One region of the Ensifer sp. EB106-05-01-XG146 genome, then DNA from elsewhere that is predicted to be linked to it. Evidence: riboswitches for the same ligand, from Rfam matches in the RefSeq annotation. Region 1 holds a riboswitch; the other holds the start of a gene.
What was found. Region 1 has a riboswitch for thiamine pyrophosphate ahead of thiD (bifunctional hydroxymethylpyrimidine kinase/phosphomethylpyrimidine kinase). Riboswitches for the same ligand answer to the same signal wherever they lie in the genome.
Positions count from the first base shown of each region.

Region 2: linked by a shared signal. The riboswitch ahead of thiB (thiamine ABC transporter substrate binding subunit) and the one ahead of thiD (bifunctional hydroxymethylpyrimidine kinase/phosphomethylpyrimidine kinase) in region 1 are both predicted to bind thiamine pyrophosphate.

Region 1 is NZ_JBYTDX010000002.1:1,114,374-1,121,757, reverse strand. Features, by position in the region: gene rfbD (dTDP-4-dehydrorhamnose reductase) at 1-518, opposite strand, end outside; gene rfbB (dTDP-glucose 4,6-dehydratase) at 515-1,576, opposite strand; gene rfbC (dTDP-4-dehydrorhamnose 3,5-epimerase) at 1,612-2,175, opposite strand; TPP riboswitch at 2,410-2,513, shown strand; gene thiD (bifunctional hydroxymethylpyrimidine kinase/phosphomethylpyrimidine kinase) at 2,631-3,506, shown strand; gene AC3WVQ_RS25205 (glycosyltransferase family 4 protein) at 3,534-4,835, opposite strand; gene AC3WVQ_RS25200 (hypothetical protein) at 4,832-7,051, opposite strand; gene AC3WVQ_RS25195 (hypothetical protein) at 7,062-7,384, opposite strand, start outside.
Region 2 is NZ_JBYTDX010000001.1:3,577,461-3,584,844, reverse strand. Features, by position in the region: gene thiQ (thiamine ABC transporter ATP-binding protein) at 1-296, opposite strand, end outside; gene thiP (thiamine/thiamine pyrophosphate ABC transporter permease ThiP) at 293-1,918, opposite strand; gene thiB (thiamine ABC transporter substrate binding subunit) at 1,926-2,954, opposite strand; TPP riboswitch at 3,006-3,124, opposite strand; gene AC3WVQ_RS17755 (GNAT family N-acetyltransferase) at 3,260-3,745, shown strand; gene AC3WVQ_RS17750 (thiamine diphosphokinase) at 3,830-4,480, shown strand; gene AC3WVQ_RS17745 (ABC-F family ATP-binding cassette domain-containing protein) at 4,484-6,310, shown strand; gene AC3WVQ_RS17740 (MarR family winged helix-turn-helix transcriptional regulator) at 6,470-6,973, shown strand; gene AC3WVQ_RS17735 (multidrug effflux MFS transporter) at 6,970-7,384, shown strand, end outside.

The sequences.
Region 1 (7,384 bases):
CGGGCGTTGCGAATGATGGTCCGGACAAAATTTCTGCCGAACGGGCTGTAGATCCAAGCGGTTCTCAGAATGACATGATTATCGGTGGCGGCGGCGACCGTTCGCTCGCCTTCCCACTTGCTTTTGCCGTAGACGTTTACCGGGCGCGCCGTATCGCCTTCGGTATATGGCATGGTTTTTGTCCCGTCGAAGACGTAGTCGGTCGATAGATGGATGATCGGGATATTCAGGGCTTTTGCGACGCGCGCCAATTCTTGCGGTGCGACCGCGTTGACTGCGTATGCCCTGGTCTTGTCGGTCTCGGCTTGGTCAACTGCGGTATAGGCGGCGGCCGAGATGATGACGTCAGGAACCGCTGCCCTGACGACCCCCTCTATGCCTCCTGGATCCTCCAAATCGAATTGCGGGCGACCGAGCGGAACCACCTCGAAGTCGCCGCGGCTCTTTCCCTGCTCGACAAGCGACTGAACGACCTGGCCGTTCAGCCCGGTGACAACGATGCGCGATATCTGGTTCATTGCCCGACACCCGCATGCAGCGCACCCAGGCGAACGCCGTCATATCCCTTGCGAAGAGGGGCCCACCACCATTCGTTGTCCAGATACCAGCGGATCGTCTTCTCCATCCCGCTTTCAAAGCTGTCTTCCGCCGCCCAGCCGAGCTCTTCTTCCAGCTTCGTCGCGTCGATAGCGTAGCGCAAATCGTGCCCCGGCCTGTCCTCGACAAACTGAATGAGCTCGTCCCGGGGGCGGAATGCAGGGGCAAGCACGTCGAGTGTGGCGCAGATGTGCCTGACTACATCGATGTTCCGCCGTTCGTTGCGCCCACCGACATTGTAGGTTTCGCCGATTCTGCCGCGCTCGGCGATCAGCTCAAGCGCACGGGCATGGTCCTCAACGAAGAGCCAGTCGCGAATGTTCGTGCCGTCGCCATAGATCGAGAGTGGCTTGCCTTCGAGCGCATTCAGGATGGTCAGCGGGATCAGCTTTTCGGGGAAGTGATAGGGACCGTAATTGTTTGAGCAGTTGGAAACCAAGATCGGCATGCCGTAGGTGCGTGCCCATGCTTTGGCGAGATGATCGGAGGCGGCCTTCGATGCCGAGTAAGGCGAGCTCGGATCGTATCGCGTCTCCTCGGAAAAGAGCTGGTCATCCGCGAGCGAGCCGTACACTTCATCCGTCGAAACGTGAAGAAAGCGAAACCTGCGTTTGCCCTCATCTTCCATGGACTGCCAATAGGCCCTTGCGCATTCTAGCAGGTTGAATGTCCCGACAACGTTAGTTTCGATGAAGTCCCTTGCTCCGGTAATTGACCGGTCGACGTGACTCTCGGCAGCGAGATGCATGACGCGATCGGGTCCGAAGGTGGAAAAGGCCTCCGAGATCGCTCGCCCATCGCTGATGTCAGCTTTGAGGAAGCGATAGGAGGGGTTGTTTGCGACGGGCAAAAGGGAGCTGAGGGTTCCCGCGTAGGTCAACTTATCAACGTTCAACACGTCATATCCCTTGTCGATAATGAGGTGTCGAATAACCGCTGAACCAATAAAACCAGCCCCGCCGGTAACAAGTACACGCATATCTCAGTGAAGTCCTTCTAAGATAAATATCGAGACTAGAGTTCTGATCCGAACTTGGATTGAAGCTCGGAAAGTCTTGGCTGGTTCCTGTCTTTGTCAGACAGGATGGCGTAATTCGGAGATACGGGCCAATTGATCCGGAGCTCTGGGTCGTTCCAAAGAAGCCCGCGATCGTGCTCAGGACTGTAGTAGTCGGTCACTTTGTAGCTGACCACGGTTGCGGGTTTCAGGGTACAGAAGCCGTGGGCGAAACCCGGCGGAATCCAGAGCTGGTGACCGTTCTCTTCGGAAAGCTCAGCGGCCACGAACTTCCCGTGGGTCGGTGATCCGCGGCGAAGGTCCACCGCCACATCCCAGAGCGCGCCGGCGTTACAGGAAACCAGTTTTCCCTGTGCGCGCGGCGGCAGTTGGAAGTGCAGTCCGCGCACAGTGCCGGCTTCAAGCGACAGCGATTGATTGTCCTGGACGAAAGAGTGCGTCCCGACGATTTCGGCGAATTGATCAGCCCGAAAGGTCTCGGCGAAGTAGCCACGCGTATCGACCAATCGCTTAGGCTTAATCAAGAAAACAGAGGGAATGGCCGTTTCTTCGATCCGCATCGTATCGTCCTTCATCGTTGTTTCCCGTGCGCGAAATCATACGGCGCTTGTGGCGTTCTAACGATATGTTGCGTCTGTATTGCTGACGATCCCGGGAAAATGGGATCGCGAAGCGGACGTGCCATTCCACGGCCTCTTTCTCGATCGCTTGGTCCGCAGGGCCTGTGTGGAAAGATGCGGCTTGGATCCGCTGCATCTATCAATTGACATCCCCGCCCATGCCCCCCTAGCATCCCTCCTGCCGAGGGGCGCACTGTCACGGTGCTGAGATGGCGGTGAGCCAGACCCTTGAACCTGATCCGGATCATACCGGCGTAGGAACGGCGAGGGCCCTTCTGCTCACCAGCCGTCTCTGCGCTTGTCGACCGGATCTCCGTCCATTTCGGGGAGGTCGCTTTGCTCGTGTCTGTTCTTGACTCAAACCGAAAAGGCTCAGGTCTCAAGGAGGTGGGGCTATGACCGCGATCGCCGTCACCATCGCAGGCTCGGATTCCGGCGGCGGGGCCGGCATCCAGGCGGATCTGAAGACGTTCTCTGCGCTCGGCGTTTATGGCGCAAGCGTGATCACTGCGGTCACGGCGCAGAATACCCGTGGCGTTTCTGCGGTTGAAGATATCTCCCCGACCGTCGTTGCGGCTCAGATCGACGCGGTGTTTTCGGATCTCGCCGTGGGAGCGGTGAAAATAGGCATGGTCTCGCGGCGCGAGACGATCGCGGTGATCGCAGCTGGTCTGAAGCGCTACGACCGGCTGGCTGTCATCGACCCGGTGGTGGTGGCAACCTCCGGCGATCCCCTGATGCGCCCGGACGCGATCGCGACGCTCAAGGAGGAGTTGCTGCCGCTGGCGCTCATTCTCACGCCGAACCTGCCCGAGGCGGCGCTGCTGACCGGACGTGCGATCGCTGAAACGGAGGCTGAGATCGCGCGCCAGGCCGAGATGCTTCTGAAGCTCGGTGCGCGTTCGGTGCTGATGAAGGGCGGACATGCCAAGGGCAGGGATGCTGTCGACAGCCTCTATAGGGGGGAAACGGTCCTGCACCTGTCGCGGCCGCGGATCGAAACCAGGAACGATCATGGCACCGGGTGTACCCTCTCGGCCGCAATCGCCTCGGCGCTTGCCAAAGGTAAGCCGATTGACGACGCGGTCGTCGCAGCCAAGGTCTATCTGCATGATGCGCTGGTCGCGGCCGACGGCCTGGCCATCGGCCAGGGGCATGGGCCAGTGCATCATTTTCATCATTGGTGGGGCAACGATAGAGGGTCGATCGATGGGCCTTCGAACGTCGCCGAGGTCCAAGGCGTTCTTGGCAGTATGTCGCGATCTGGTTGAGCCGTTTGGCATTGCCTCGACTCTACCTCAGGCCACTGCCGCGCTGGGCAGGGCGGATTGCTCGCCCTTGAGCATCTTGCGATAGAGCGCCACATGCTCGCGTGCGCAATCGACGTGGCTCGTCGGTCGTCGAAGTGTCGCACGCAGATTGTCCCATGCCCGCGGGGCGGCCAAGACGTCGATCAGCCGGTCCGCCAGATCCTGGGCGCTCCCGGCGCGGAAGTGATGGCCGTCCAGCCGGTCGCGAACCTTTTCGGCCATGCCGCCGATGTCTGAACACAGGATCGGCCGGCCGTGATGCAGCGCTTCCTGGATAACGACAGGGGAGTTCTCCCACCAGACGGAGGGCATTACCACCCAGTCGACCGAGCGCATCAGCCTTGGCATGTCCTGGTTCTGGTAGGCGCCATAGAAGCGGACGCGACGACCGGCGTCCTCGATGAGTTTCGCTACCTTCTCCTGATAGTCGTTTGGCTGACGCTCGAGGTTCCCGCCAAAAATCATCAGCGAGGAATCATCGCCCCAGATGTCGTCGGGCACCCGTGATACCGCGTCGATCAGCACGTGAACGCCCTTGAATGGCGTCATCTGCCCGAAATAGGCAAAGCGGTTGCGTCGCGCCGTCGGCGACGGCAATTCGCGGGCTGGCGCCTTGTCGCCCATGACGATGCCGTTCTCGATGACGAAGATCTTTGCGGCTTCAAGACCCCATTCGACATAGCGGTTGGCGAGAAAGGCACTCGGCGCGATGAAGGCATCGGCGAGATTGAGCATGCCGCGCACGAACTGTTCGCGGCGAACGAAGCGCGACACCGGGATTTCGGGGAAGCACGTGTGGCAACTGATCGGTGAGGCGCCGTTGCAAAGCTGGCCCGAGGGGCGTTTCACCATTTGCCCGTGATTGTGGCAGATCGGCAGATACTCATGGAACGTCACGACGATGCGTGCCTTGGGCAGGGCATCACGAACGGCATAGAGCGCTTCCAGGCCGAAGCCGAGAATATGATGGAAGTGAATGACATCAGGCTTGATGTCACCGACGAACCGCAAGAGGTCGCGGCGGATGGCGTCCGTATCGCCGTTCGACAGGAAGAAATGGTCGAAGTCTTCGGCGTGGTAGAGCACTTCGTCCATGGCGAGACGCAGGCTCATCAGCGCGGAAGCGCCATGGCGCGGAACCGGATTGCCGACGCGGGCGAGGTAGATCGATTCCACACCCGACAGGCCGTTCAGCGCCTTGTGAAGACCATGCGAAGCAATTTCCGCCCCGCCAAGCGAATGGGTCGGGTGGCCATGGGAGACCACGAGTACGCGGAGTTTTTCGCTCATGCGTCGGTCTCCTCGAAGAATGTTTGGGCGGTTTCGGGGGCGGGCATCCATCGGGCGCGGAAGAGCGTCCGGTCGACACGCTCCACGAACCGGGCGGTGGCGGCAGAGCCCGCTCCGGGTACCTCGTCCGACCCCACCATCTGCAGGGACGGAAGCCAGTAAGCCTCATAGCCCTTTCCGCTCAGGCGAAGGGCGAGATCGAGGCCCTTCAGCGCTGCGCCGAGATAGGTCGGCGACAGACCTGCGTCCTCCATAAGCGCTTCACGCGGCAGGATGCAGCAATCGAGCGATGCAGTTGCGACCCGGGTCAGCTTCAGGCGATTGACGGCGCCGACAGGATAGCCGGCGTAGCGGCTAGATTGAAGATGGTCGTGGCGATCGAGCGACGTGCTGCCGGCCCAGCGGATCGAGTGATCCTCATAGGCAAGGGTCGGCGAAATGATGCTTCCCGTCTTTATCTCGTAACCGGCAACGAGTGCCTGATACCACCCGGCATTGGCTGGCGTCAGCGACGCGGAAAGCAGGACGACGGCATCGCTGTTCGTGCTCCCAGCGGCCGCTTGCGCCAGGTCGCATGCATCGCCGGCGCCTTCGACGGAGACGAGCCGCAGCGGCAAGCGATAGAATTCGGAGACTTGACGGATGTGGACCGCGTGCCGTCGGAACTGCTCGGCCTGGAGCACGAGCGCAATCGGCGCCCGGCGCGTTTGCGGATCAAGCGCGAGCAGCCCCAAAAGCGGTGCGAAATCCGTCTCGGTTTCTCCGGCGACAAGAAGGATGGCGGTACCCTCGGCCTGGTCGAAGGGGCCCATGTCGACAACGGTCTCGATGGTCGGTGCGGTGCTGCGCGCCGCCGTCAGGAACGGGACGATCTGCCGGTCGATGATATCGGGCAGGGCCCAGCTTGTCGGATCGATCGAGCCAAGCAGCCGTAGGGCGGCGGCGCGTGCCGGTAGCCGCACGGGGAAAAGTGGCATGTAGGCGCGGCGGGCGTCTCTGAGGGTGAGTTCGAGGTGAACTGGTCCCTCCGCCTCGCCACCAAGCGCCTCGACGCGACCGATAAAGCCATGGGACCGGCGATGGCCGGAAATCGCGCTTTTGAATTCCGGCCGATCGACGAAGGCCTCTTCGACGTCGGATCGTTCGGTGCGCGTCCAGGCTGCGTCCAGCCGCACTCCGCCACCCTGTCGGCAAAGTCGCACGCTTTCAACATGCCCATCAGGGTCTAAAAGCCAGCCCGAAATCAGGAAGGCACCATCCCCACCCTGGTAGAGTGCATCCACGCCAAGGCGGACAGGAACCGGAAGGCTTGAGATCGTCTCGGTGCCATCGTATCCGCTCGCGGCATCGCGCAGGCGAAGCATGACTTGCGGCGAGCTCTGGCTCTGGAGCAGCATCGCGCGGATATGGCTGGGTGTCTCGAGCGGACCGGTCACGACCCGGCGTTCGTGGAGCCCGGCATAACGCCAGGCGCCGCGGCCGCGATAGAATATGCCCTTGATGTCGCGCGCGCGGGGCAGATCGTTTGCGGACAGGAGGCCGACAAAACCGGCCGAGCCGTCAGGCGCGTCGTTGCGCTGGAAAATGGCGACGTTGCAATCGGCAAGGAAGGTATCCTCGCTCTTGACGATCGCCCGGCAGACGCCGGCGGGCAGGTCGTGCGCCCATCCTTTCAGGGCGATGGTTCCATCATGCCCCTCGCCGAGCAGTTCGATATATCCGTCGCTCGCCGCTCCGGTCTTAAGCAGGGTCGTAATGGCCGCGAGCCGTTGATCGGCATGCGGCGGCTTGATAAGCACGTCCACCAGACGACCGAGCACGTGTACCAGCTGCGGACCGGCGAAATCCTTTAGCATCGCCGTGACTTCACCGATCGAAACGGTGCGTGGCGCAACCATATAGCGCTTGCCGTTACCCGCCTTGCCGAAGCGCAGCGTAGTCGGCAGCCGCTCAGAACCTTCGACCGACAACAGCGCGGCAAAGCCATGCGTGGCGGAAGACTGGGGTGTCGCCAGCCGCCAGCCGACGACCGACGCCATGACCTGGCTTGACGCATCTTCATTGATCTCGACCGGCAACTGATCGGCCATCGGGCCACCGGTTCCGATAACGAGCAGCAGTGTTTCGTCGATCGGGCAGGCGATGATCCGTCCACTGCGCGCAATGCGGCCAAGCGGTGCAGGGCTTGCGGACAGGCTGAGTTCCGTACTGGGCATGAGATGCGCCTCAGGTCCGAAGGAAGACGGAAAGGATCGCGCCTGCCGCAAAGCCTGCAAGGACAAAGAGAAGCAGAAACGCCGGCTTCAAATCGCCATTCGAGCGCTGCTTCAGTGCGTTGAGGCTCTTTTCCATACCCGCGATTACACCGTCGAGCCGCATCAGATGAACGTCGAGATCGGTCAGTCGCTGGGTGATTTCTCCGCGGAGGTTCGCGACATCATTGCTGATTGCTGCAAGTCCGGGGCTTTCGGCTTCATCGCCGTCGTCAACTTTCGACCGCAGGGCGGAACGCTGCGAGACCTGCAATTGCCGTTGCGCTGCCATCAGCA
Region 2 (7,384 bases), on a different contig from region 1:
CCGATGTTGGTCGCGACGTCGAGATGGGCGAAGAGGTTGTTGTCCTGGAAGATCATCGAGACCGGCCGTTCCGACGGCGCCCGATCGGCAACGTTCTCGCCGAGAATGCGCACCTCGCCGCGATCGGGATCCTCGAACCCGGCAATGAGGTGGAGCAGCGTCGATTTGCCGGAGCCCGAGGCACCGGCGACAGCGACGATGCCCCCCTTGGCGATGGTGCAATCGAAGGTGAGCTTGGCCGTTTCGAAACGGACCTCGACATCGCGCAACTCTATCGCGGGAACGGGATCGATCATGCTTTGCGTCCTTCCGGCCGGCTGTCATTGGCCGTGCCGAGGATGGTGAATATCAGGCAGAGAAGCCCGAGGAAAAGGGCGAGACCGGCGGCGTCGGCGGTGCGGTAGCTGCCCATACGGCTATAGAGCAGCCACGGCAGCGTCACCATGTCTTGGCTGCCGAAGAGAGCGACGGCGCCGAGGTCGCCGAGCGACAGCGCCATGGCGAAGGAAAGGGCCATCAATAGCGGCTTGCGCAGCGCCGGAAAGTCGATCCATCGCAGACGATCAAAACCACGAATGCCAAGGCTTGCCGTCAGCCGTTCGGACCGTGCCGCATGGGTCGCCATTGCCGGCGCGAGGATGCGGTGGACGAAGGGCAGCGCCATCAGCGCGTTGATCGCAACGACGATGGCAGGTGCAAAGCGCGCGACGTCACCGAAGGGACGCAAAAGCAGAAACCATCCGGCGCCGAGCACCACCGGCGGCACCAAGAGGATCAGCGAGGTGCTGGCACCGATGGCACCGGCAAAGCCGCGGGAGAGCGACGTCGCGTGACGCGGCGCGGTGGCGGTTGCCGCCGCCCGGATCATCACGGCTGCCATGGTGACGGAGGCGAGTGCCGAGGCGAGCGCGATTGCCGCACTCGTCCGCAGCGCCCGGTGCACCGCCGGATCGCGGGCGAGCTTCAGCAGATCGGCTTCGAGTCCGGAGATGAGAACCGCGACCAGCGGCGCGCCGAGAAACAGAAAGGCAAGCGTGATCCAGGTGCCATCACTCAGGCGCGCGATCCTTGACGCGCCATCGAAACGGCGCACAGTGCGGCCACCGGTCATGCCCTCTTCCGGCTCGGTCGCCAGATGACGAAGCAGGAGCAGCAGCAGGCCGGTCATGGCGATCTGCAGGGCTGACAGCGCGATCGCGCGCGGCGGATCGAAATCGAAACGCAGCGCCTGGTAGATCGCCACTTCGATTGTGCTGGCCGCAGGCCCGCCGCCGAGCGTCAGCACGAGGGTGAAGCTGGTGGCGCAGAGCATGAAGACGAGGCCGGCGGCACCCGGCAGGAGGCCGCGCAGCACGGGCCATTCGATGAAGCGAAAGAGTGCGCGTGACGGCATGCCGAGATTGGCGGCGCTGCGCCAGTATTCGGCGGGGATGCGCTCGAGCCCGGCCAGGAACAGGCGCGCTGCAAGCGGCATGTTGAAGAAGACGTGGGCAAGCAGGATGCCGAACAGGCCGTAAATGCTGACGGGCTGCGCGAGGCCGAGCCAGCGTAGGCCGGAATTGAGGAAACCCTGCCGCCCCCAGATCTCGATCAGCCCGAGTGCGCCAACCAGAACCGGCAGTCCGAGTGGCAGCGCCATCAAGCGCAGCAGCCAGATGCGGCCGGGGAACTGCGGTCGTCGCGCTAGCGCCCGGGCGACGGGGATGGCAAAGAGCACGGACAGCAACGTCGAGAGGGTCGCCTGCAGCAGCGTGAAGCGGGTGACGCGCCAGATGTAGGCGTCGAACAGCGCATCGTCGCTCGCGCCGCCCGTCTGGCTCAGCAAGGCGACGATCGCAAGACCGACGAAAAGGACGAAGACGCCGAGGCAGGCTGCCCCGGCGACCACTGTCATACGATTTTCGCGCAGTGCGAACAATCCGGCCTCAGTTCTTGCTCATGGCGGCAAGCCATTCGTCGATCCAGGCCTTGCGGTTCTTGGCGACGTCCTCCGAGGGCAGGAGGAAGGTGTTTTCCGGCTTGACCAGCTTATTGAAGGCGTCCGGCAGCGGCTCCTTGGTCGCTGCGACCGGCATCATCCAGTTCGTCGTCGGGATGATCGACTGGAAGTCCGGACCGGTCATGAAGGCGAGGAACTGCTTTGCCAGTTCCGGCTCCTTGGCGTTCTTGGTCATGCCGGCGACTTCGATCTGGATGTAGTGCCCTTCGGAGAAGGCAGCGGCCTGATAGCGCTCGGTGTTTTCCGCGACCATGTGGTAGGCCGGCGACGTGGTGTAGGACAGCACCATCGGCGCCTCGCCCTTGGTGAAGAGGCCATAGGCTTCCGACCAGCCGGGGGTGACGGTCAGAACGCGGTCCTTCAGCTTCGTCCAGGCGGCACCCGCCTCATCGCCATAGACGGCCTTGACCCAGAGCAGGAGGCCGAGGCCCGGCGTCGACGTACGCGGATCCTCGATGACGATCTTCTGCGACGGGTCGCCTTCTACCAGCTCCTTCAGGCTCTTCGGCGGCGTCTTCAGCGTCTCGGTGTCGTAGACGACGGCGAAGTGGCCGTAGTCATAGGGCAGGAACGTGTCGTCGGAGAAGTTGCCGGGAACGGTGACGCCGGTTGCCTCGACGCCGTGCGGCGCGAAGAAGCCCGTTGCCTTGGCTTCCGCAACGAGGTTGGTGTCGAGGCCAAGCACGATGTCGGCCTTGGAAGCCTCGCCTTCGAGCTTCAGGCGGGTGAGCAGCTCGACGCCGTCGGCCACGCCGACATAGTTGACCTTGCATTCGCAGGTCTTCTCGAAGGCTTCTGCGACCTTGGCGCCCGGGCCCCATTCGGTGATAAAGCTCTCATAGGTGTACACCGTCAGCGTCTTGTCGGCGGCGGTCGCGGCGCCGGAGAAAACAAGGCTCGCGGCCGTCGCAAGGGCTAGCCGGCTAAAGAATTTAAGTTGCGATGAATTGGACATGGCGAGGACCTCTCTCCCAAAGTTCGTTGTTGCATGGGAAAAGGGCGTATCGATCCGATCGCGTCTAATCCCTCCGCCGGTATGAGCCGGATCAGGTTCCGCGGGTTGGCGTTTTGACGCCTCTCAGCCTCCGGCCGCAATGCGGTCGGGAGGCACCCCGTTAGAGCGGCAAGAGATTTACCGCTGCCTCGGTCCCATGGCAAGCGATGTTTACGGCGAAGCAAGGGGACGCCTGGCCAGCACAATGGCTCGTGTTTGCGTATGCCGCCAACTGCGCTACACAACGGCAGCGAGGAGGAAATGTCATGCCCGATATGCTTGTTCGACTTTATGCCCTGCCGGCTGAACCTCAGTCGAAGCTTGGCCTTGGCATCAGCATTCGCCGCGCCATGGCGCCGGAGCGCCGCCTGGTCGTTTCCTGGATTGAAAAGACTTTCGGTGCCGGATGGGCGGGCGAGGCGGAAGCCGCCTTTTCCTCCACCCCGACGCGCATGCACGTCGCTGTCCATGACGAAAAGATCGTCGGCTTTTCCTGCCACGACGTAACGGCACTCGGCTTCTTCGGTCCGACCGGCGTCGACGAAAGCATGCGCGGGCAGGGGATCGGTGAGGCACTGTTGCTTGCAAGCCTCACGGCCATGCGCGAGGCCGGCTATGGCTACGCGATTATCGGCGGCGTCGGGCCGGCGAAGTTCTACGAGCGGGTGGCCGGCGCCGTCGAAATTCCGGATTCGACCCCCGGCATTTATGCCGGCATGCTTTTTCCCGATCCGGTGCCCGAGGGGCATTGATGGTCTGACCAAAATATCGAGAACCGCTCGTTCGACGGTTTTCTTCGTTTTCCTTCGGCGGTCCTTTGCGCTATGGGCTTTGCCATGGCTCGATCGACCTTCACCATTCTGCTTGGCGGCGCCCTTTCGCTGACCGACCGGCTGGCTCACCAGCTGGCCGCAAGTCGCTTCATTGCGGCTGACGGCGGCATGCGCCATGCCCGATTGCTCGGCATCGTGCCGGATGTCTGGGTCGGTGATTTCGACTCGACCGAGGAAGCCCTTCTTGCGGACTACGCCTCCGTCCCGCGCGAGCCCTATCCGGCGGCGAAGGCCGCGACGGACGGGGAGATCGCGGTCGAGGCGGCGCTGTCGCGTGGAGCCGATCGCCTGATTTTCGCCGGCGCCCTCGGCGGTACCCGCAGCGATCACGCCTTCATGCACCTGCTGCATGCCGTCGCCCTTGCCGAGCGTGGCCTTTCCGTGTTGATGACCTCGGGCGAGGAAGAGGCCTATCCGCTGCTGGCCGGCTCGCTCGACCTCGACCTACCCAAGGGCTGCCTCTTCTCGGTGCTCGGGTTGACCGAGCTTACCGGTCTTTCGATCGTCAATGCGCGCTATCCGCTCGACGATTTCACCTTGCCGTTCGGCTCGTCCCGAACCGTTTCCAACGTTGCGGAGGGTCCCCTTCGCTTCACTCTCCAGAGCGGTCGCGCCATTGTGCTCGCCCGCCCCTATGATCTTTCCGGAGCCTGAGCCTTGGCGCCTCCCATTCTGAAACTCGACGACATCTTCCTCACCTTCGGCGGCGCGCCGCTGCTAGCCGGCGCCAATTTTCAAGTCGAACCGGGCGACCGCATCTGTCTGGTCGGCCGCAACGGCTCGGGCAAGTCGACGCTGATGAAGATTGCCGCGGGCCTGGCCGAGGCGCAGTCGGGCGAAATCTTCCGCCATCCCTCCGCGACCATCCGCTATCTGCACCAGGCGCCGGATTTCGACGGCTACGACACGGTGCAGACCTATGCCGAGGCAGGACTCGGCCCGAGTGACGATCCCTATCGCGTCGCCTATCTGCTGCAGCACCTGGGGTTGACCGGCGAGGAAGACCCGAAGCGCCTTTCGGGCGGTGAGGCGCGTCGCGCGGCGCTTGCCCGTGTCATGGCGCCGGAGCCGGATATCCTGCTGCTCGACGAGCCGACCAACCATCTCGATCTGCCGACGATCGAATGGCTGGAAGACGAACTGATCCGCAGCCGTTCGGCGCTCGTTCTGATCTCGCACGACCGGCGCTTCCTGGAGAAGGTCTCGACCGCGACCGTCTGGCTCGACCGTGGCCAGTCGCGGCGGCTCGACCGCGGCTTTGCCCATTTCGAGGCTTGGCGTGACGAGGTGCTGGAGGCCGAGGAGCTGGAACAGCACAAGCTCGGCAAGGCGATCGAGCGCGAGGAACATTGGCTGCGCTACGGCGTGACCGCTCGACGCAAGCGCAACATGCGCCGCCTCGGTGAGCTGCAGACCATGCGGGCGACCTATCGCGGCCACAAGGGGCCGCAGGGAACGGTACAGGCGACGGCCGCCGACGCCAAGGAATCGGGCAAGCTGGTGATCGAGGCGGAGAAGGTCACCAAGGCCTATGGCGAGCGCACCATCGTCGCGCCGTTCTCGATCCGCGTGCACCGCGGCGACCGCATCGGTCTGGTCGGCCCGAACGGCGCCGGCAAGACGACGCTCCTGAAGATCCTGACCGGACAGATCGAGCCGGATACGGGCACGGTCAAGCTCGGCACCAATCTCGAAATCGCGACGCTTGACCAGAAGCGCGAAGACCTCAATCTCGACGACACGCTGGCGCACTACCTGACGGACGGGCGCGGCGACAACCTGCTGGTCAATGGCGAGCAGCGCCACGTCACCGGCTACATGAAGGACTTCCTGTTCCAGCCAGAGCAGGCGCGCACCCCGATCCGCGAGCTTTCGGGCGGCGAGCGCGCAAGGCTGATGCTGGCGCGCATCCTCGCGCGAGCAACCAACCTTCTGATCCTCGACGAGCCGACCAACGATCTCGACATCGAGACGCTCGACCTTTTGCAGGAGATCGTCGCCGGTTTTGCCGGAACTGTCATCCTCGTCAGCCACGACCGCGACTTCCTCGACCGCACCGTCACCTCGACGATTGCGCCGGCCAATCCGGAGGCGCCGGATGGACGCTGGATCGAGTATGCCGGCGGCTATTCCGACATGATGGCGCAGCGCAAGGGCGCGATCGAGGAGAAGCGCAAGGCCGAGAAGGCGGAAAAGGCCAAGGCCGATGCAGCCGCACCGGCCGCCGAAGCGCCGAAGGCTGCCAAGGGTAAGCTTTCCTACAAGCAGAAATTCGCGCTCGAAAACCTGCCGAAAGAGATTGCCAAGGCGGAAGCCGAGGCTGCCAAGCGCGAAGAAAAGATGGCGGACCCCAATCTTTTCACAAAAGATCCAAATGCTTTTGCGAAGCTGGCGCAGGAGCTGGAAAAGCTGCGTGCCGACCTCGCTCGCATGGAAGAGGAATGGCTGGAACTCGAAATGCTGCGCGAGGAGCTTGAGGGCTGAGACACAACAAAGACGGTCCCGCGCGGGATTGCGAAGGTAATACGTTGAATCCTTGCGAGTTTTACCGTTAAACTGGCAAGGGAAAGATGGCCTTCCGCGTTGAACGTTTTCACAGGGTATGATAAGTAAAACTTATTATATCACCTGTGAACGATCATGATGCCCTTCAAGCTAGAATCCGAAACCATTGGAATGCTTCTGACCGATGTCTCGCGCCTCTTGCGCGGGGCCTTCGACCGCAAGGTCAATGCCATGGATCTGGGCATCACGCCTGGCGAGGCGCGCACGCTGATCCAGGTGGCGCTCACCGAGGGCATCAAACAGGCCGAAATCGCCACACGCATGGGCATTGAGCCTATGACGCTGTCGGCCTATCTCGACAGGCTGGAGGCGAACGGGCTCGTCGCCCGCGTTCCCGATCCGGCGGATCGCCGCGCCAAGAATGTCGTCATCACCGAAAAGGCCGGTCCGTTGTTCAACGAGCTGATGACCGGTCTTCGCGAAATGATGGATGCCTATACGGAAGGGCTGGACTCGGAAGCGCGCGCGCTTCTCTGTTCCAACCTGCGCATCCTGCGTGACAATTTGCGTCAGCTCGATCCGTGCCTTGCCGGTAAGGAGACAGCGGAGAAGGCCGAAGTCCGGGTCGGAGCCGCGCAATGACGCGTCGCATGAGCGAGCGGCGCACAAGCATCATCGGTGCCTTCCTGGTGGCGCTCGGCCCCGTTTCCATGGCGCTGTATACGCCGGCGATGCCTGAACTGGTGCGCGCCTTCTCCTCCAGCGAAGCGGCGATCAAGATGACGCTGTCGCTCTATTTCGCCGGCTTCGCCTTTGCCCAGTTGGTGTCTGGCACGCTCTCCGATGTCATCGGTCGCCGCCGCGCGACGCTGATCTTCATGGCGATCTACCTCGTCGGTAGCCTGATGGCGGCCTTTGCGCCTTCCGTCGCGGTGCTTTTGGCCGGCCGCCTGGTGCAGGGCATCGGCGCCTCCGTCGGGATGACCGTGGCGCGGGCGATCGTGCGCGACCAGTTCACCGGGACTGAGGCCGCACGCATCATGAACATGATCG